Regions from separate parts of the Actinoplanes awajinensis subsp. mycoplanecinus genome, predicted to be linked through region 1. Evidence: riboswitches for the same ligand, from Rfam matches in the RefSeq annotation. Region 1 holds a riboswitch; each other region holds the start of a gene.
What was found. Region 1 has a riboswitch for cyclic di-AMP ahead of ADL15_RS20245 (coiled-coil domain-containing protein). Riboswitches for the same ligand answer to the same signal wherever they lie in the genome.

Region 1 (5,278 bases):
ATGAACGACCTGCCCGGCGAGCGCAACGTCGAGCTGGGCTGCCTGGCCATGGGCATGTCACCGACCGAGGTGAAGTCGAAGAAGCAGGGCATCATCGACTTCTCCGGGATCAACGAGCGCGGCGACTTCTCCTCGCTGCCGATGCGGACCTACTCGTCCGGCATGGCGGCCCGGCTGCGCTTCTCGATCTCGGCGGCGAAGCAGCACGACGTGCTGCTGATCGACGAGGCACTGGCCACCGGCGACGCGAAGTTCCGCCGCCGCAGTGAGGAGCGGGTCCGCGAGCTGCGCGCCAATGCGGGCACGGTCTTCCTGGTCAGCCACAGCGAGCAGTCGATCCGGGACACCTGCGAGCGCTCGATCTGGCTGGAGTCCGGCCTGATCCGCGCGGACGGCCCGACCGACGACGTGATGAAGGAATACGAAGCGTATATGCGCAAGTAGGACCGCGGATACGAAGAAGCCCGGAGCCGTCGGCTCCGGGCTTCTCGGCGTTTCAGGTCAGGTCACTGACAGGTGTACGTGGTTCGTGTGGTCCGTCGACGGTGTCCCGCCGGCCCCGCTGTACGACTTCCACCCACTGCTCGGCAACCAGATCCGTTTGAACCAGATGACATAGAGCACACCGAGTGTGTCGGAGTTGTGGATGAAGTAGTTCGCCAGGTTCGTGCCGTACGTCTTGCTGGCCCCGGTGGCCACCCCGCCGAAACCGTTCTTGTCGGAGGCGAAGTCACACGCCCGGCCCTTCGGGTGCTCCCCGCTGTTCTGCTCCCGGAAGCAGGCCACGTAGCGGGTGAAGCCCGCCTTCTGCGCCTGCTTCATCGCGAACAGCAGCCGCGGCGAGATGCAGCCGGAGGTGGTCGGGTCCGGTACGCAGCTGCCGTCCAGATTGCCGGAGGGCTTGTCCGCGTCGGAACTGCTGCCACCACCGGAGTCGTCGGTGGCGGCGCCCTGGTTGGCCTCCTTGAGCGCCTGCTCGGCCTGGACCTTGCGCTTGGCCATCACGTTGACCTGGCGCTGCTGATCGATGATCGCGGCGTCGATCGAGGTCTTGGCCTTCTGCTGGCCGTCCCGGGTGTTCCGCAGGTCCTCGATGGCCAGGTTCTGCCGGGCGCCGACCGTGCTCAGCAGCTGCGCCCGGTCCAGGAAGCCGGCCGACGAGTCCGCGGTGAGCAGCGCGCTCAGCGGGCCCAGGCGGCCCATCGAGTACGCCTGCTGGGCGTACTGGTTCAGCGCGGCCTGCTGCGGGCCGAGGGCCGCGTCCAGCTTCTTCAGATCGGCGGAGAGTTTGGTCTGCTGCGCCTTGGACGCCTTCAGCTTGGCCTTCGCCGTGACGTAACCCTTGGAGGCGTCTTCGAGTTTGTCGAGCAGGGACTTCGAGCCACCCTCCCCGTCGTCACCGGACTCACCGGGCGCGGCGAGCGGGCGGGGGGCCGCGGCCGCCGGCGAGGCGGCGCCGGTGATCCCGCAAGCGGCGACCAGCAGCGCGAACACGGCCACCCATCGTCGCCGCGCAGTCACATGCTGCACTGGCTATTTCCTTCCGTCGGCCGCCGGTCGGGTTAGCTGACGGGTTCGGGACGAAGGAAATCCCTACCGCAATTGTGCGGATTCACCCCGGAAGAAACGTGGATCCCCGGCTCGCTGCGTGTGCGATTAGGCGGCGGTCCCCACGCGGGAACCGGGACCGACCATACCCACTCGATCGACGATTCAACAGTTCCGGTACCGAATGCGACGGCGTGGTCACCTGTCGTGATGCGATTACAGAAAGTCGTTGATTGGTAACCCTTTTATTGCTTTTCCCGATCCTGATACCACGCGATATCTCAGGTAAACTGGCCGCCGGTCCTGCCAGGACGGCACCGCCCCCGAGTTGCCGGCAGGCCGCCGCCCAATCGTCGTCAGACGAACCGGGGAACCAGGTAGTTGGGGTGAATCCGCTCTATGCGGTAGGGATAGCTTCCGTCCCGAACCCGTCAGCTAACTCGGTCGGCGGTGACTAGGAAGGATTGTTGATGACCGCACGTCCCCGCCGGTGGCTGATGCTTGCCCTGGCGCCGCTCGTGGCCACCGCGATGTTCGTCGCACCGGTCATGCCGGCACACGCCGCTCCCGGCGGCAGTTCGTCGACCCCCGACGAAGGCCAGGCGAGCGACGACCTCTCCGATCAGATCGAGACCACCAACCGGCGGTTCGTGAACGCCAAGGCCGCGGTCGCGGCCTCGAAGAAGAATCAGAAGGCGCTGGCCGCCCAGATCAAGACCGCCGAGGCGCGCCGCGACGCGCTGACCCCGGAGGTCAACCAGATCGCCCGCCAGCAGTACCAGATCGGCAATCTGAGCTCACTGAGCTTCCTGCTCCGCGCCGACTCCTCGTCCGACTTCCTGGACAAGGCGGTCACCCTGGAGGAGATCAACAAGCTGCACGACGCGAAGCTGCACGAGCTGAACTCCCTGCTCGAGCAGATCACGTCGGACAAGACCCGCCTGGACGCCGAGGTCAAGACCGAAGAGCAGCAGCTCTCGGTGCAGACGAAACTGCACGACTCGGCCGAGGGGCAGCTCGAGCTGCTCGGCGGCGGCACCGGCATCAACAAGACCATCACCGAGGGTTTCGTCGACGCGAAATCCCCGATCGCCTCGCCGGCACCGCGCAACTCCAGCGGCGGTTTCTCCGCGGAGTCCTGCAACCAGATCGACCCGACGACCAACGGGTGCATCACCAAGCGGACTCTGCATCTCCTCAAAGAGACGAAGAAGGCCGGCTTCAATCTGTTCGTCGGCTGCCACCGCGACGGCGGCCCGTTCGAGCATCCCAAGGGCCGGGCCTGCGACTGGTCACTGCAGAAGACCGGGTTCTCGGCGGCGCACAACGACAAGATGATGCGGTACGGCAACGACCTCACCGCGTTCCTGGTGCGCAACGCCGACCGGCTCGGCATCTACTACGTGATCTGGTACAAGCAGATCTGGTTCCCGGCGACCGGCAACTGGCACGCCTACCACGGGCCGAGTGATCACACCGACCACGTGCACGTGTCCCTGCTGTAGCCACGCGGGCAACGAGAACGGCCCCCCACCCTTTCCGGGTCGGGGGCCGTTCTCTGTTTCGTACGCTAAAAAATCAGTGCGTCGTGGCGCGCCGCACCGGAGCGCGACCGGCCGGCTGGGTCGGCGCCGGACCGGCCGGGACCGCCGTCGGGATCGCCATGGTCACCGGACGGACCTGGGTCACCTCGATCTCCTTGCCGTGGTGCATCAGCGTGAGCCGGGCCGAGCCGCCACCGTTGCGCAGCGAGTAGGTGACCTCGTCGGCGGTGACGTTGACCCGCAGCCGCAGCCCGTGCCAGAGCAGCGAGAAGTCCAGGTTGTTGATCCGGCTCGGCAGCCGCGGCGCGAACGCCAGCTGACCGTTGAAGTCCCGCATCCCGCCCAGCCCGGCGACCAGCGCGATCCACGACCCGGCCAGGGACGCCACGTGCACGCCGTCCCGGGCGTTCTGGTGCAGGTCGTGCAGGTCCATCAGGGCGGCCTCGCCCAGATAGTCGTGCGCCAGCTCCAGGTGGCCGGTCTCGGCCGCCATCACCGCCTGGATGCAGGCGGACAGCGAGGAGTCCCGGACGGTGCGCGCGTCGTAGTACGCGAAGTTGCGCACCTTCTCCTCCGGCGTGAACGCGTCACCCCGGATGTACATCGCCATCACCAGGTCGGCCTGCTTCACCACCTGCTTGCGGTACAGGTCGAAGTACGGGTAGTTCAGCAGCAACGGGTAACCCTCCGGCGGAGTGTTCTCGAAGTCCCACTCCTCCAGCCGGGTGAAGCCCTCGCACTGCTGGTGCACCCCGAGCTCCTTGTCGTACGGGATGTGCACGGACGCCGCCGCGTCCCGCCAGGAGGCCGCTTCCTCGTCGTCGACCCCGAAACGCCGCGCCAGGTCCGGGTGCCGCTTGCAGGCGTCCACCGCGGTCATCAGGTTCTGCTGCGCCATCAGGTTGGTGTAGATGTTGTCGTTCACGATCGCGGTGTACTCGTCCGGACCGGTGACGCCGTCGATGTGGAACCGCCCGTGCCGGTCGTGGTGCCCCAGCGAGCGCCACAGCCGGGCCGTCTCCACCAGCAGTTCCAGGCCGACCTCACGCTCGAAGTCGTAGTCACCGGTGGCCTGCACGTAGCGCCGGACCGCGTCGGCGATGTCCGCGGCGATGTGGAAGCCCGCGGTGCCGGCCGGCCAGTACCCGGAGCACTCCTGGCCACGGATGGTCCGCCACGGGAACGCGGCGCCCTGCAGGCCGAGCGTCTGCGCCCGCTCCCGGGCCAGGTCCAGGGTCGAGTGCCGCCAGCGCAGCACGTCCGCCGCCGCCGAGGGCTGGGTGTAGGTGAGCGCGGGCAGCACGAACGTCTCCGCGTCCCAGAACGTGTGACCGTCGTAGCCAGGGCCGGTCAGGCCCTTGGAGCCGATCGGGCGCTTCTCCGCCCGGGCGCCGGCCTGCAGCGTGTGGAACAGCCCGAAGCGGACCGCCTGCTGCACCTCCGGGTCGCCCTCGACGCGCACGTCGGAGTGGTCCCAGAACGCGTCGAGGTATTCCTGCTGCTGCTGGACCAGACCGTCCCAGCCGTCCAGGCGGGCGCTGGCCAGGGCCGCTCCGACCTGGTCGCGGAGGGCGGGCAGCGAGCGCATGCTCGACCATCCGTACGCGGCGAGCTTGACCACCCGCAGCTTCTGCCCCGGCTCCAGCCGGCAGGCCACCGTGGTGCGCAGCCAGTCGGCGTGCCCCTCGGTGGTGATCGCGTGCCGGCCCGGCGTCTCGACCAGGTGCTCCATGGCCGCGGCCATCCGCAGGTCACTGGCCTTGGTGCGGTGCACCAGCAGACCGCCGGAGCGCTGCTCGAGCATCTCCTCGGCCTGCAGCGGGTGGTCGAGCACCGCGGCGACCCGCGGGTCCTTGCTGGTCGGCGGGAGCTGCTCGTTGGCGACCAGCTCGGACTGCAGGATCAGCCGGGCCGCGCCGTCCAGCGGCTCGACCTCGTAGAGGAACGCGACGATCGCGCGCTGGGTGAAGGAGACCAGGCGCACGGTGCGCACCCGCACACCCTGGCCGGACGGGGAGACCCACTCCACCACCCGCTCCAGGGTGCCGGCCCGCATGTCGAGGCAGCGCTCGTGCGAGCGGAGCTCGCCGTACCGCACGTCGAACGGCTCGTCGTCGACCAGCAGGCGCATCAGCTTGGCGTTGCTGACGTTGACCATGGTCTGGCCGGACTCGGGGAACCCGTAT
Region 2 (5,278 bases), on a different contig from region 1:
CCAGTCGCTCAGGTCGAGCGAACCGAGGTTCCCCTGACCGTCCGGCGTGGTGCCGACGCTGTTGCGGGCGTCCGCGCCGGCGGTGTAGGACGGCGGCACGTCCGCGGCCGCGGTGCCCCACGTGCCGGGCGTGTCCGACATGGTGAAGGCGAGCGTGCCACCGCGCCGCGCGAACGACGCGTCCACCCAGCTCGCGGTCTGCCGCACCCCGTCGACCTTCAGCGAGCTGACATAACGTCCTGCGCCCGAGGTCGTGATCTTGACGGGACGACCGCCGACCGGGTCGATCGTGACTTTCGAGAACATCGGGCCGGAGATCACCAGGTCGCCGGTCCCGTAGATCGCCGGATACACGCCCAGCTGCGCGAAGACGTACCAGGCGCTCAGCGACCCCTGGTCGTCGTTGCCCGGCAGCCCGGACGGCGTCGTGTCGTACATTTCCGACACCACCCGCCGGAGCGTGTCGGCGGTCCGGGCCGGCGCTTGCAGCCAGTTGTAGACCCACGGCGTGGTGAACGCCGGCTGGTTGGACAGGTAGTTCCCGGTCTGCGTGTACGCGCCCGCGTCCAACTGCGCCATCAGCGTGTCCAGCTGCGCGGTGGCCGCCGCGACACCGCCCCGCTTGGCGATCAGCGTGGCCAGGTTGTGCGGGACCATCCACCCGTACTGATATCCGGTGGACTGGTTGAACTGCCCGCGCCCGCTGCCGTCGTCGCGCGTCCGCAGGTCGAACGAGCGATCAAAACCGGTCCGCTCCCGGGGCCGCAGGTGCCCGGTCACCGGGTCGAAGACGTTCATCCAGTTCTGCGCGCGCCCCATGAAGAAGTCGCGCGCCGCCACCGAGCCGAGCCGCCCGGCCAGCTCCGCGATCGCGAAGTCGTCGACCGAGTACTCCAGGACCCGCGACGTCGCGAAGTCACCCTTGCGGTTCTCGATCATGCCGGTGGCGAAGTACTGATACCCGTCGCTGCGCGTGGTCGTGGTGGCCGGCAGCCGCTGGGTGGCGACCATCGAGGCCAGCGCGGCCTGCCGGTCATAACCGGTCGCGCCCATGTCGTCCAGGGTCGCCAGGATGACCTGCAGGTTGTCGCCCTGCATCCGGGCCGCGCCGGGCGCCCACCTGCCGGTCTGCTGGACCAGCGCCACGATCGACTGGTTGATGTCGTCGGCCACCCGCGGGAAGGTCAGCGCGATCAGCTGCGCCTGGCTGCGGTACATGTCCCAGCCCGACCCGGCGAAGTTGATGTCGCGGTAGAAGTGCCGCCCGCGCGCCACGGTGTGCACCTCGTCGTCATAACCGAGGTACTCGCCGGTGACGTCCTCGCGGACGTTCGGGTGCAGGAACGCGTGATAGAGCGCGGTGTAGAACGACGTCCGCTGCGCGTCGTCGCCGCCGGCCGCTGTCACGGTCCCGAGCGCTTCCTGCCAGGACCGTTTCGCTTGCTTTCGTACGTCGGTGAAGCTCTTCCCGCCCGTCTCCCGATCACGGTTGGCCGCCGCACCGGCCACGCTGACGTAGCTCAGCCCGGTCTTCGCGGTCACCGTCGTCCCCGGTGCGAACGTGAGCCACCCGCCGGTGTCGTGCCGGAAGTCCACGCCGGTGTCGGTGCCGCTCTTTTCCGCGTGGGTGCTCCCGGTGACCATCTCGGCGTCGTTCCACGTCCCGTAGGAGCTGAACGGCTGGTCGTACGTCGTGGAGAAGTACGCCTTGTACAGGTTCCCGACGTCGCACACGTCGGTGCCGTACATCCACCCGGAGACCGTCCGGCTCGCCGGGTCGATGGTGATCTCGCTGCCGAACGACCGGTTGTTCTGCCCGGACACGTCGAGCAGCAGGGTGGCCGCGCCCGCGAACGCGTACCGGCTCACCGCGGTGCGCGTGGTCGCGGTCAGCTCGGTGGTCACCCCGTTGTCCAGCGCCACCTTGTAGTACCCGGGCTGGGCCACCTCGTTCGCGTGGCTGAAGCTCAGGTAGTACCCCTTGACGTCGGTGGCCGGGTTCACCGGCAGGGAGTCACCGGCGTACGGGATGGTGGGGAACTCGTAGCCACCGAACCGTCCGGTGCACCCGGTGCCGGAGTGCCGGGTCATCCCGAAGCCCCGGATCAGGCTCGCGGTGTACTCGTACCCGCCCTTCTCGCCGACCCCGGCGTTGCCCGGCTTGTACGTGGTGGGGCTGGGCTGCACCATCCCGAACGGGACGGCCGCGCCGGGGAACGTGTTGCCGTACGCGTCGTTGCTCTTGTTCTGCGTGGTGTCCAGCTCGGTGCCGATGAACTGGTTCACCGCGTCGAACGGGGCGAGCGCCGGCGCCGCGGTCGCGGGTGCGGCCAGCGCCACCGTCGACAGCACCGGCGCGAGGATCCCCGCCAGCCACGCTCTTCTGGACGGAAAGCTAATCATTTCGTCGATCTAACTGTCCGCAGAGGACCGGCGCATGTCGAAAAAACATCAGACAGTTGGCGCGCGGGTCACGGCCCGGGTGGCCGCTGTGCCCGGCCGACTACCATCGAGGTCACGACGGGGAGAGGTAAGAACACGGTGAACTGGCTGGTCCTCGACGACAGCGTCCCGGGCGCGGTGATCGGGATCGACGGTCGTGGCATCGTCGACCGCGCCCCTGACGACGCCTCGGACAAGCGCGAGGAGATCGTCTCGGAGTGGCAGGACCCGGGCAACCGGGGCAGCTGGGCCGCCGGCGACTGGCAGCCGCAGCCGGAGATCGTCGCCTACGCCCGCCTCGGCGTCTGGGAAGCGGCCCTGGTCCGGGTCGGCGGCCACGCCCAGCTCGGTGTCCGGCACGACGCCGGCCGGCCGGTCTGGCACGGCTTGAGCAAGTCACCCGACGACATGAACCGCGGCCTGGTCGGCGCCACCCTGCTGGCGCCCGGCCGGCTCGCCGAGGTCACCGCGCTGACCCGCCGGGACGACTTCGTCGGCGTCCAGGTCCAGGGCGCCGAACGGATCCAGCAGCTCGTCGTCCCGCGTGTCGTCGAGCACCCGCCGGGCGAGGAGATCCCGCCCGCGATGATCCGCGGCTCGGTCACCACCCTCGCGGCGCAGTCACCGGCCGCGCCGCTCGACCTGCCCGAGGAGCTGACCGCGGAGCTGGTGCGCCGGCTGCGCCGCAAACCCGCCGACGCGGTCCGGATCGCGGTCGGGCTGCGGATCGCCGAGACCTGGCGGCTGCCGGACGGCTTCGAGCTGCCGCTGGTCTACGACGTGGCGCCGGGCAAGACCCAGGGGTACGTCACCGACGAGACCACCGGCGCGCCGCTCAGCGCGCTGCACGCCTGCCGCAACCACCACCTCACCGGCGCCCTCGACTGGTGCACGCACTGCCTGAACCCGACCTGCCGGCTCTGCTCCGAGGCGGTCCGCCCGTGCCGCCTGTGCCAGGGCACGGTCTGCGGCGACTGCGTGGCCACCCCGGACGGCCGCTGCCCGGCCTGTGCCGCTCTCACCAAGGTCGGCATGTTCCAGCGCGGCCGCTACGGGGTGTCCGCGAGCGGCGCCGTGTGGCACGGCGCCGCCACGAACGTCCAGGTGACCGTGCGTCAGGAGCGCAACTACTGGTCCCTCGAGCGCTGGGACCGCTACGACCGGGTCACCTTCCCGCTCGATCCGCACACCGTGCAGACCCTGCGGGGCTGGCTGGCGTGAGCGGAGGTCAGAGCCGGATGCGCTGACCGGGGAAGATCCGGCTCGGGCTGCTCAGCCGGTCCTTGTTGAGCGCGTAGAGCGCCCGCCAGCCTCCCTTGACGTGATAGCGCTTGGCGATCTTGGCGAGCGTGTCACCAGACTTGATCACGTAGGTCTTGCCGCTCGCCTTGGCCTTCTTCGCGGGCTTGGCGGTCGCCTTCTTGTAGACGCCGGCCTTCTTGCCGCACACCGGCCACGGGCTCAGGCCGCGCTTCGCGTACAGCTTGTTGGCGATCTTGATCTGTTCGGCCTTGGTGGCCTTGTCGGCGGTCGAGGCGTACCTGGCCCCGCCGTTCGCCTTCCACGTGCCGCGGTCGAACTGCAGACCGCCGTAGTACCCGTTCCCGGTGTTGATGTGCCACCTGCCGCCGGACTCGCACTTGGCGACCACGTCCCAGTTGACGCTGGCGGCCAGGGCCGGAGCTGCCGGTGCGAGCAAGAGGCCCGCTCCGGTCACGCCGGCGGTCACCAGGCTGAGGGCAGCAAGGCGCGTTCGTCTACCGATCCGAGACATGGAAATTCCTCCACGCCTACGAGGTGAGCTGTCGGGTTCGGGCAGAGTGGCCCGGCCGTCCTATGCGGCTTCACCCCAAGACGCGCCCCCTGTCACCCGTTTCGGAAGCCGGCCGACTCCCGAACCGTGCGCGGTGCGCGCCGGAAAACGTGGTTCCCCCGCTCCTGCCATCTCTTCGTGTCTGTGGATCGGCGGCAGGACTCGGCGGTCCGTCCACAGTGCCCGCCATCGCGGGACGACCGACGGTAACCACACCGGACGGGCATCGACCAAGTTTTACGTACCTAATAGTGACGTTCTTCACGGTATTGGACCGATTTGATCTTGTTCGTGACCTGGAATGACAGGCATTTCCGACACCCGAGGTTCCGTCCCTCCTGTCGTTATGCCGCAGCTCCGGCAGAAGGCGCGGAACCGGCGCCGGTCACCGTGCGTCGAACACCACATGACCGATCTCCGGCCGCGCCGGGCCGCGCTGCTCACCGTCACCGCCGCCCTCACCCTTTCCGGGTGTTCGAGCACCCCCTCCGGTACGACCGTCCGCGCGGTCGCCGGCACTCTGCCCGACCATTACTCGTACGTCGTCACGGCGAGCTGTGGCGAACGCGCCGTGATCGGTACTTTCCGCATCGTGGTCCGTGACCGCGACGTCGTGGTCTCGGCGGAACCCGCCGACCCGGAGTCGACCGTGCAGGTGCCGCTCGCGTCGTTCCCGACCCTGAAGTACATCGTCGAGCAGGTCGAGTCGGCGGAACCGGACGCGGTGGTCGAGTTCACCACCGACGCGGCCGGCCGCCCCGCCCACGTGTCGATCGACCACCGTCCGAACGCCATCGACGACGAGGAGTGCTACGACATCACCGACATCCAGCCGCTGCCGTCCGCCCCGGTCGCGTCGCGCTGACCCGGGGCCCGGGTGCCGGCCAGTGACTGTCCCTGGTTCCGCGGGGCGGCCCGGCGCGCGATGGTGAAGGCACCACAGAATCCGTAGGGAGAGCCGTCATGGATTTCAAGCTCGAGATCGTCGTCCTGCCCGTCGCCGACGTGGATCGGTCCCAGGCG
Region 3 (5,278 bases), on a different contig from region 1:
CGAGGGCCAGGGCCAGGGCGGACTCACCGAGCATCACGGCGGTCGCGGCGTACCCCGGGTCGCCCTTGGCCCGGAACCGCGCGGTGTAGCGCGCGCCGCTCGTCGTGGTGGTGAAGATGTCCATGGTGAAGTGGCCGTTCTGCTGGGTCTTCTCGCTCGGGCCGGTGCCCGGCGCCGGCAGCAGCCGGTCCAGCAGGAAGCGGGTCGGCGGCACCGCGAGCCCGACGAACAGCGCGCCGAGCACGATCTTGGTGCCGGCCGCGATCACCGGCGAGAGCGGTGACGCGCCGACACTCATCGCTTCGCGATACTTGAAACCGCGACCGTACGCCCAGCCCCGCAGCGCGTTGCTCCGCCGCACCACCCGGGTGTTGTAGGACGCCATCACGAACGGCGCGAGCCGTCCGCGCAGTCGCGGGTCCACGTCGGAGGCCGGGAACGTGTCCATGTCGCTCTGCCGGCCCACCTTCGGCTCGGCGGCCCGGTCCGGGCTGAGCGAATACGGACTGCCGGCCACCCGGCGCAGCGAGGGGTCCTTCTTCATCACGTCGACCTGGTTGCGCATCGAGTCGATGGTGCCGCCGCTCACCCCGCCGCTCAGGCTGGTCACCACGAGCGTGGTGTCGGTGAGCTCCCCCGCGCCGTCCTGCTCGATCAGTTGATGCAGGACGTGCACCCCGATGTCGGACGGAATGGAGTCGAAGCCGCAGGAGTGCACGATCCGCGCACCGGTACTGCGGGCGAGCTCATGGTTCTCGTCGATGCTGTCCCGGGCGAACAGCACCTCACCGGTCAGATCGACATAGTCGGTGCCGGACACGGCGCAGGCGTGCGCGAGGGGACGGCCGTACTTCGCGTAGGGACCGACGGTGGTGATGATGACCTGCGCGCGTCCGGCCAGGGTGGCCACCGCGTCGGGATCGGTGGCGTCCGCGATCAGAACCGGCCAGTCGACGTTCAGCCGAGAGCGGAGCGCCTCCAGTTTCTCCGGTGAGCGGCCGGCCAGTGCGATACGGGTGCCGGCCGGTGCGAATCCGGCGAGATGCTTTGCCACGAGGGCCCCGACGAAGCCGGTGGCACCGTAGACGATCACCTCGAAGTCACGTGAACGATCGCTCATGGTCCGAGATTGTGCACCCCGGACCGCAGCGGCGGGACATCCGGACGCCACAAAAGAACCGAACAAGCAGCGGTGACCCGAAAAAAGCCGCTGTTTACCCACTCCCGACCGGGCTATGCAGACTGACAACGGGTTTCCCCCGTACGGCCGACCACGGTGGTGGAAAGTCTCCCCTCCACTCAAGAAAACGGGTGGTTGTCGGACCAAAGGCAGATCAAAGCGGCTAATTTGTGAGAACAAAGTCACCAGCCCCGCTATCGGACGTGGTCAGGTCCGTGATGCGGTGGCTACCGTCGGCAGTCCGCACTAGCGGACACCGTGGCCGGAACGCCGAGTCCTGCCTGCTGGTCACGGTCAACAACACACAGGCATGGAGCGGGGGACCCACAAGTTCTCCGGCGCGCTCCTCGGAGCGTGCCTCGGGGTGAAGCCGCACCTAGCGGCCGGGCTCCTCGGCCCGAACCCGACAGCTCACCTCGCAGGCGTGGAGGGAAAACTTCATGCTTCACCTGAACAAGCGGGTTCGTCGTGTCCTCTCCCGGCGAGCCCCGGCACCGCGCGCCCATTTTCGGGCCGCGCAGGTCACGTCCACGCAGCCCGGGCACACACGCACCCGGCTGAAACGTGCGCTCGGCATCACGGTGGCCGGCCTGGCCGGCGCCATCGGCCTGCTGGCCGTGGAAGCCGCACCAGCCAGCGCCGCGCCGAACGTCAACTGGGACGCCGTCGCCAAGTGCGAATCCGGCGGGAACTGGAGAATCAACACCGGGAACGGCTATTACGGCGGTTTGCAGTTCAGCCGCGGCACGTGGCGCTCGCACGGCGGCGGCTCCTACGGCTCCACGGCCAATCTCGCCTCCAAGACCGAGCAGATCACGGTCGCCGAGCGGGTGCTGCGCAACCAGGGCATCGGCGCGTGGCCGACGTGTGGCCGCCGCGGCCTCACCCAGTCCCGGAAGACCGCCACGGTACGGACCACCTCGGTGAGCCCCTTCCGCCTAGCGGCCTACACCAAGCCGCTGACGGCGGGGCGCACCTACGTGGTGAAGCGCGGCGACACGCTCTCCAGCCTCGCCGCCCGCTATCACGTCCGGGGTGGGTGGAAGGCGCTCTACCGCGCCAACGCCGGCCGGCTGAGCAGCCCGAACCACCTCCGCGTGGGACAGCGCCTGGCGTTCTGACCAGCGGTTGCGGGGTCCCTCGGCAAGGGACCCCGCGCCCGGTCAGCTCTCGATCGGGTCAGCTGGGCGGCCGGGTGAACTCCGGCTGGTCGAGCACACGCAGCCAGGAACCGTCGGGCTGCCGGCGCACCACCTGCGCCCGCGCCCCGGCGCCGTCTTTCGGCGGGGTCGAGGTGAGGGCCAGGTCGCCGCTGATCAGCGTGGGCAGCGGCGGCTCCGGCTCGAACCGCGGCATCCTCGGCAGCACCTCGGCCCAGAACTTCTGGATCGCCGCGCGGCCGACGGTCTGGCTGCCTGGCGGGTAGGCCATCACGGCATCCTCCTCATACAGCCAGGCCAGGCCCTCGGCGTCTTTCGCGTTGGCGCGCTCGACGAAGAGGCGGGTGAGGTCTTCCGGCTGGAGTGCCTTCTCGCGTTCGCTCATGGCTCCAGCCTTCCGCGCCCGGGTCTACAAGTCCAACGCATAGTTCTTATGACTACTACAATTCCCACTTGTGGATTTGCGGCAGCTTCAGTACTTCGTGGCGGTGGCCGAGACCGGGAGCTTCACCCGGGCCGCGGAGCGGGTGCACATCACCCAGTCCGGGGTGAGCGCCCAGATCAAGGCCCTGGAGCACGAGCTCGGCGCGGAGCTCTTCGACCGCAGTGGCCGCACCGCGCGCCTCACCGACGCGGGTTCGGTGGCGCTGCGCCACGCCCGCGCGGCGCTCGACTCGACGCTCGACCTGCGCGACGCGATCGACGACGTGAAAGGGCTGATCCGGGGCCGGCTGACGATCGGCATGGTGACCGGATGCGAGGTGACGCCGCTGTTCGACGCGCTCGCCGCGTTCCACCGCGATCACCCCGGCATCGAGCTGGAGCTGACCGAGGCGAACTCGGATCACCTGGTCGCCGGGGTACGCACCGGCAGCCTCGACGTCGCGCTCGCCGGACTCGCGGGTGAACCACCCGACCACCTCGCGGCGCAGATCATCGTGAGCGAGCCCCTGGTCGCGCTGACCCCGCCGGGCAGCGAGCTGGCGCAGCGCGGGAGGGTCCCGGTCGCCGGGCTCACGTCGTACCACATCGTCTGTCTGCCGGTGGGGACCGGCATCCGTGACGTGCTCGACCGCGCCGTCCTCGCAGCGGTCGGTGTGCGACCGGAGGTCGCCCTGGTGGCCACGTCCCCGGACACCGTCGCCGGCCTGGCCCGTCGCGGTCTCGGGGTCGCCGTGCTGAGCGAGTCGATGGCCGCCGCGCACCCGGACCTGGTCGCGGTCCCGATCGACGACGTCGGCATTCCGGCCCTGCTCGCGCTGATCTGGCAGGACCGCGCGAGCCCGGCCCTGTCCGCCTTCCTGAAGCACTGCCGCGCCGCTTTCAGCTGATCGAAAACAGCCGAACCTGAAGCGGTGCCGCCCCGCTTTCAGCTGATCGAAAACAGCCGAAACGGCAGGAGCCCCCGCCGCGACCAGCGGCGAGGGCTCCCGGGACTACCGAGTTACTTGGTGATCTTGACGGTGTAGACCTTGGCGGCCGACTTGTTGCCCGCCTTGTCCGTCGCGAGGTAGCTGATCCGCAGGGTGCCCTTGGCGACCCCGGAGACCTTGAGGCTCCAGGATCCGCCGCTGACCTTCGCGGTCAGCAGCTCGCCCTTGCTCAGCGCCGCGGACTTCGAGGACGCCTTCGTCCACTTGCCGTGGCTGTAGTAGTACCACTTGCCGGAGCGCTGCTCGACCAGCTTGACCCGCACGCTGCTGACGCCCAGACCGGTGTCGCTCACCTTGCCGGTGACCGTCTTCCAGGACGTCGCCTTGTTCGAGCTGTGCGGGACGGTCAGAGTCACCTTCGGTACGAAGACGTCCTTGACGACCTTGAGCGTGCCCGCCGTCACGGTGCTGCCCGCGCCGGCCGCGTTCACCGGGGTCACCTTGACCGAGTACGTGCCGGCCTTGGTGTAGGTGTGCGTGACCGGGGTGTTGGCGGACGCCGAGCCGGTGGTGCCGTCGCCCCAGGTGATCTTGACCGAGGTGCCGTTCACGCCGCTGACGCGGAGGGTGACCGACTGGGTGGCCCAGATCGAACCGGCGCTCAGCGAGTACTTGCCGGCCTGCGCGGCCGCCGTCACGGTGCCGCCGCTGACGGTGGCCGTGTTGCCGGCCTTGTCAGTGAGGGTCACGGTGATCGTGAACGTGCCGGCCTTGGCGTACTTGTGAGCGGCCGACTTGCCGGTCAGGGTCTCCGGCGTGCTGCCGTCGCCCCAGGTGACGACCTGCGTGACCTCGGCGACAGCACTGTCGTCGGTCAGCGAGGTCTGCGTCAGGGTGACCGTCTGGCCGGGCCAGATGGTCGTGGCGTTCGCCTGGTAGGTGCCGGTCGGCGCGGTGGTGTCCGACGGCGCCGGGACGTACACGCTGCTGCGGAACGCGGTGTCCGCGGTGATCGGCGTGTACTTGGCGAAGTAGTTGACCAGCATGGTCAGGTCGTTGTCGCCGGTCGTGACCTTGGCGGTGCCCTTGCCGAGGGTGAAGAAGTTGTCGCCACCCGAGGCGAGGAACGAGTTCGACGAGACCCGGTACTGACCGGCCGGGTCGAGGACCACGCCGTTCAGCTTCACCGTGGACGCGATGATCCGCGAACCGGCCGGCTGCGTGGCGTCGTACTGATAGGTGAAGCCCTTGGACACACCCAGGTGCAGGATCGGCCGGGAAGCGGTGGACGGCTGCCACTGCTCCTCGAGCACCTGCTTGATCTGTGCGCCGGTGAGGGTCTGGGTGACCATGTCGTTGGCGAACGGCTGGACCGCGTACGCCTCGGAGTAGGTGATCACGCCGTCCTCGCCGACCAGCAGGTCGCTGCGCAGGCCACCCGGGTTCATGAAGGCGATCTGAGCGCCGCCGCGACGAGCCTCACTGGTCTGGTCGAGCTGCACGTCGGCGATGAAGTTGCCCATCACCGACTCGGCGCCACGGTCCTCGGCGGTGCCGTTGTAGGC
Region 4 (5,278 bases), on a different contig from region 1:
CCACCTGGGCGTAGCGGCCGGCGATCGACGACACCCGGGAGAGCCGGGGCAGCGCCTCGATCGGGCGCACCCCGAATTCGCCGGCGACGGCCAGCGCGGTCGCCGCGTTACCGAGGTTGACCTTGCCGGGCAGCTGCAGCTTGACCAGGTGCCAGTCGCCGCGGGGGTCGATGACGCCGTCCTCCTCGACCACCCACTGCGGGCGGGGGCGGCGCAGCGGGCAGCCGGAGCACCACCAGTCGCCGTTGGCGCGCTCGATCGGGTGGCCGCTCTCCGGGCAGACGAACGAGTCGTCGTGCCAGCGCTGGCCGGCGCTGAACCAGGTGACCTGAGTGCTGGCGGCCGCCGACCAGACGACGAGCGGGTCGTCGGCGTTGGCCACCACCCGGATGTCGGGGTGGCTAGCCAGCGTGGTCTTCCACAGCTGCGCCATCATCGCCACCTCCTTCGCCCGGTCGAGCTGGTCACGGGAGAGGTTGAGCAGCGCCACCACCTTGGGGCGGGTGGCCTCGATCACCTGTGGCAGGTAGTGCTCGTCCACCTCCAGCACCGCGAACGGGGTGTGCCCCTCCTTGGCCAGCGCCGAGGTGTGCCCGGAGGGCATGTTGGCGCCGAACGAGTTGGTGGCCACCCGGCCGAGCACGCCGACCGCGGCCGCGGTGAGCCGGGTGGTGGTGGTTTTGCCGTTGGTGCCGGACACCAGGGCGACGGCACGCCCTGAGGCGAGGTGGGTCAGCAGGTCCGGATCGATCTTGAGGCCGATCCAGCCGCCGATCACCGACCCGTCGCCGCGTCCCGCGGCCCTGGAGAGAGCGGCCGCCGTCTTCGACGCGGTGGTCGCGACTATGGCCCGCAGGGGCATCTTCCCGTCCGTCACGCAGCGAGGGTACCGGAACCAAGGGTGACGTCGAGTTGCCGGAAGGCCCGGAACCCCTTTCGCCCGTACGGCTTATTGCGTTTGCGCCGCTGACCGGCGTGGTGGTGTCACGAACGGGTTACCACCTGAGTTTTTATGTGTTCTGGTTCACCGGCTTTCCTCGACGCAGTGTGTTTGGTTGAACACTCTGCGCGATGACATTTGTCTCGCGGAGGTAACAAACTGGACAGGGCCTGATGTGCCAATCACTTTGTGTAACTGAATCGCACCTGACGATCATGGGTTCGTTCGGGTACCAAGGATCAGCCGGCGGCATCCGCTCGCCGGCCGCACCGGACGGTTCACGCCGAGCCCTGCCCCGATCCCGAGGGTGCGACGCCGCAACACCAGATCGACCAGACGAGGCAATCGGGGGCAGGGACGGGGGAACCAGAAACCCGGTCCGTACCGAGCCGCGCGACACCGGCGGCGCCATCGGTGGGGGCCTTGGGGTGAAGCCGCGAAAGCGGCCGGGCAACCTTCCCGCCCGAACCCGACAGCTAACCTCGCAGGCGTGCCGGAGGGATCTCCTTACCGTGCACCAACACAGTTCGAGCCGTAACCGCCGCATGTCCGGCGCCGGTACCGTCGCACTGTCCCTGGGCCTCTGCCTCTGTGCAGGTCAGCTCGTGGCCACGTCACCCGCTTCGGCGGCCACCACCACGACGCCGGTCGCCGCCACCACGGTGACCACGACCACCACCGCCGCGGCGGTGAAGGTGAAGCCCAGGCTGAGCAACAAGCTCAGCACCCGGAAGCTCCCCTGGGGCTCCAGTCTCAAGGTCACCGCCAAGGTCATCAACCCGAACACCGGGAAGGTCGCCAAGGGCACCGTCCGCTTGCAGGGACTTCGCAACGGCAAGTGGGTGACCTGGGACACCGAGACCGTCCGCAACGCCAACGGGACGGTCACTCTCAAGGCCGCGCCGAAGACGTCCGCGTACGTCCGGACGCTCTTCACCGGGACCGGCTACAGCCAGGCGGCCACCAAGGGCGTCAAGGTCACGGTCAAGGCCAGTGGCGCTAAGATCCTCGCCGAGGCGAAGAAGCACAAGGGCGCGCTGTACAAGTTCGCGGCCGCCGGACCCAAGCGGTTCGACTGCTCCGGCTACACGCTGTACGTCTACAAGAAGGCCGCCGGCAAGAAGCTGCCGCACAAGGCCAACTCGCAGCAGCACTACGGCAAGTCGGTCAGCAAGTCCAACAAGAAGGTCGGCGACCTGATCGTCTTCCGGTCGGGCTCGTACGGCTACCACGCCGGCATCTACGCCGGCGGCGGCTACATGTACGACTCGCCGCACACCGGCGCCCGCGTCGGCAAGCACAAGATCTACGGCAGCAACTACGTCGTGCGCCGGCTGGTCGCCTGACCGTGCCCCGGCACGGGGAACGGTCAGTGGACTCGGCGCTCGGTCGCCCGCGGTGCTGCGGGTGTCCGGAAAGCCCTCGGCGCCGAGGGTGCTAGGTCGTTCGGCGGTGCCGAGGGTGCTCCGCTGCCCGACAGCACCTAGTAAGTAAGGAAACACCGCCAGTGGGGCGCGACCCGATTCCGGGCCGCGCCCCACTGGCGTTCCCGTCCCCCGCCCCGCCTGCCCGCCTGCCCGCGGCCCGGCTGGTGCTCACGGCTGTCTCACGAGCGCCGAGCCGACCGTGAGCACCAGCCGGGGCCGCGAGGCGCGCCGGTGCCGCGCCGAGACGGGAACATCGCGCGGGCTGCGCTCCCCGGCGCTGCGGTCGTGGGTACTCACTGGGTTCGGTCGACGAGCGGTGGCAGTCGTCATCTGGGCCGCGATACTCACCGTGGGCGCTCGCCAAGGGCAGTCGGCTGGTCCTGGTGGCCGCTATCGGGGTCTGGAAAGGGCAGTGAGGACCAGCCGGGGTGGTGACGCGCGCCGCTACCGCCCGCGAGGCCGCGAGGGCGCTGGGCCGCGAGGGCGCTGGGCCGCGAGGGGCTGCTGGCCCCAGTTGGGCCGCGAGGGGCTGCCGGCCCCGCTGGGCCGCGAGGGGCTGCCGGCGCCGCTGGGCCGGGAGGCGGGGAGTGCCGCCGCGCCCCGAGTGGGGGCTGCCGGTTCGGGGCAGGTGGGGCTCCACTTTCCTCCCCGGTAGGGGGTTCGGGGGCTCCACTTCGCTCCACGGGTGGGGGTGGGGGGTGAGTTCGGGTGGACTTATCGACCGTCGTGGGCTGGATGTCGGAAACCGGACCTCGTGGATCATGCTCCGGCCCTCCACTCCGGCCCACCGCCTGTGAACTGGGATTACGTCCGCGAAAACGGTTTTGGGAAGGTCGCTTTCGGGTTGCAGGTGGAGGGAAGTGGAGTAGAGTGGGGCACAGTGGCAGGACCGAGGGACTCAACCGGAGCCTGCCGGCCCGAGTTGACAGACGGTCCACTCCCTCCGCGAAGGAGCGGCCGTCCCGGCAAAGGGGTGGGGGCCGATGTTTCTCGGCACGCACACTCCTCGCCTCGACGAGAAGGGCCGGCTGATCCTCCCGGCGAAGTTCCGCGACGAGCTGGCGGGAGGTGTCGTGATCACGAAGGGGCAGGAACGCTGTCTTTACGTGTTCCCGATGCCGGAGTTCCAGCGCATCGCGGGTCAGCTGCGCGAGGCGCCGGTGACCAACAAGTCCGCCCGGGCGTACGGCCGGGTGTTCTTCGCCAGCGCACACGACGAGGTCCCCGACAAGCAGGGCCGGGTCACCATCCCCGCACATCTGCGGGAGTACGCGAGTCTCGGCCGGGATCTCGTGGTGATCGGGGCCAGCACCCGGGTCGAGATCTGGGACAAGCAGGCGTGGGACGACTACCTCTCGGCGAGCGAGCAAGAGTTCGCCGACATCGAGGAGGGGGTGCTGCCCGGCGGACTGTAGGCGTGGCACTCGGTGGGCCGCTGGGAGTGCGGCCCGGACGCCACTGCTGCCGTACTGCGAGATCTCCAGCCGCTCCCGCTCCTGGCGCCTCTTCCCCGGCGCCAGGCGCGTGTCCGGGGCCGGGTAAAACCGGCGCGGGACTGAGCGGATGGGGATCTGGCGGTACGGATGGGCGGCCGGGCCGGTACGGAAACGGCCGGCAGGCAACACGGGTAACAACCGGGTGAGACGTGAACGGGTGGGTTTTATGGGGGTCGTCATGGGGGAGCCGCGCGGTGCGCACGTTCCGGTACTGCTGGAACGCTGCCTCGAGCTGCTCGATCCGGCTCTCGTCCGGCCCGGCGCCGTGCACGTCGACTTCACGCTGGGCCTGGGTGGCCACGCCGAGGCGGTGCTGGAGCGGTACCCCGAGGCCGTCCTGATCGGACTGGACCGGGACACCGAGGCGCTGGCCCACTCGCGGCACCGGCTGTCCCGGTTCGCCGAGCGGATCCACCTGGTGCACGCGGTCTACCACGAGCTGCCCCGGGTGCTGACCGAGCTGAGGATCCCGGCGATCGACAGCGGGTTGTTCGACCTCGGTGTCTCCTCGCTGCAGCTGGACGAGGCGGACCGCGGGTTCGCGTACGCGCAGGACGCCCCGCTGGACATGCGGATGGACCAGTCGCAGGGGATCACCGCGGAAGAGGTGGTCAACTCGTACGAGCCGGGCGAGCTGGTGCGGATCCTCCGGCAGTACGGCGAGGAGAAGTTCGCGACCCGGGTGGTCTCGTCGATCGTCAAGGAGCGGGCCAAGGCGCGGATCGTCTCGACGTCCAAGCTGGCCGACCTGATCAAGGAAGCGATCCCGGCCGCCGCGCGCCGAACGGGTGGAAATCCCGCGAAAAGGTCCTTCCAAGCACTACGCATTGAGGTCAACGGCGAGCTGGCGGTGCTCGAATCCGCTGTCCCGGCGGCTTTGGACGCGTTGTCGCCCGGCGGGCGACTTGTGGTGATGAGTTATCAATCTCTGGAGGACAGGATCGTGAAGCGCGCCCTCACCGCGAGGTCGCGCAGCACCGGGCCGATCGACCTGCCGGTCGAGCTTCCCGGTACCGGTCCGACGCTGCGGCTGCTGACCCGGGGGTCGGAGTTGCCCAGCGAGGCGGAGGTGGCGGAGAACCCGCGCGCGGCTTCGGTGAAATTGCGCGCGGTGGAACGGATTAGCGAGCAGGGGGTTACGGGCAAGCAGGCGCCACGGTCCGCACGCGAACGGACACGGTGACTGCTTTCACCCGAGAGGGACAAGGGCGACACCGGGATACAACGCACGGGGGACAAGGGCGGATACGCCCGGGGGCGAACCAGGAGGGGGAGGGGGAAGCATGAGCGAGCGAAGCAACGCGCCGCGGTCGGGGGGCCGTCCGGGGGAACGTGGGCGTGGGGCGAGCCGCGATGCCGAGGTCGCGGGGGGTGGCGCCCGGGGGGTGCGCCAGTCCGGCGGGCGATCCGACACG

Region 2: linked by a shared signal. The riboswitch ahead of ADL15_RS29220 (LysM peptidoglycan-binding domain-containing protein) and the one ahead of ADL15_RS20245 (coiled-coil domain-containing protein) in region 1 are both predicted to bind cyclic di-AMP.
Region 3: linked by a shared signal. The riboswitch ahead of ADL15_RS21840 (LysM peptidoglycan-binding domain-containing protein) and the one ahead of ADL15_RS20245 (coiled-coil domain-containing protein) in region 1 are both predicted to bind cyclic di-AMP.
Region 4: linked by a shared signal. The riboswitch ahead of ADL15_RS42255 (C40 family peptidase) and the one ahead of ADL15_RS20245 (coiled-coil domain-containing protein) in region 1 are both predicted to bind cyclic di-AMP.

The regions. Positions count from the first base shown of each region.
Region 1 covers NZ_LLZH01000178.1:78,050-83,327, reverse strand. The annotation lists gene ADL15_RS20250 (ABC transporter ATP-binding protein) at 1-444, shown strand, start outside; gene ADL15_RS20245 (coiled-coil domain-containing protein) at 502-1,530, opposite strand; cyclic di-AMP (ydaO/yuaA leader) riboswitch at 1,536-1,673, opposite strand; cyclic di-AMP (ydaO/yuaA leader) riboswitch at 1,882-2,013, shown strand; gene ADL15_RS20240 (coiled-coil domain-containing protein) at 2,019-3,053, shown strand; gene ADL15_RS20235 (glycoside hydrolase family 65 protein) at 3,127-5,278, opposite strand, start outside.
Region 2 covers NZ_LLZH01000281.1:140,154-145,431, forward strand. The annotation lists gene ADL15_RS29210 (GH92 family glycosyl hydrolase) at 1-2,352, opposite strand, end outside; gene ADL15_RS29215 (hypothetical protein) at 2,542-3,663, shown strand; gene ADL15_RS29220 (LysM peptidoglycan-binding domain-containing protein) at 3,671-4,171, opposite strand; cyclic di-AMP (ydaO/yuaA leader) riboswitch at 4,215-4,420, opposite strand; gene ADL15_RS29225 (DUF6174 domain-containing protein) at 4,662-5,120, shown strand; gene ADL15_RS29230 (VOC family protein) at 5,219-5,278, shown strand, end outside.
Region 3 covers NZ_LLZH01000211.1:41,841-47,118, forward strand. The annotation lists gene ADL15_RS21835 (saccharopine dehydrogenase family protein) at 1-1,120, opposite strand, end outside; cyclic di-AMP (ydaO/yuaA leader) riboswitch at 1,440-1,619, shown strand; gene ADL15_RS21840 (LysM peptidoglycan-binding domain-containing protein) at 1,621-2,301, shown strand; gene ADL15_RS21845 (YybH family protein) at 2,360-2,725, opposite strand; gene ADL15_RS21850 (LysR family transcriptional regulator) at 2,796-3,671, shown strand; gene ADL15_RS21855 (ExeM/NucH family extracellular endonuclease) at 3,785-5,278, opposite strand, start outside.
Region 4 covers NZ_LLZH01000318.1:164,964-170,241, reverse strand. The annotation lists gene ADL15_RS42260 (Mur ligase family protein) at 1-862, opposite strand, end outside; cyclic di-AMP (ydaO/yuaA leader) riboswitch at 1,318-1,446, shown strand; gene ADL15_RS42255 (C40 family peptidase) at 1,546-2,286, shown strand; gene mraZ (division/cell wall cluster transcriptional repressor MraZ) at 3,351-3,782, shown strand; gene rsmH (16S rRNA (cytosine(1402)-N(4))-methyltransferase RsmH) at 3,931-5,046, shown strand.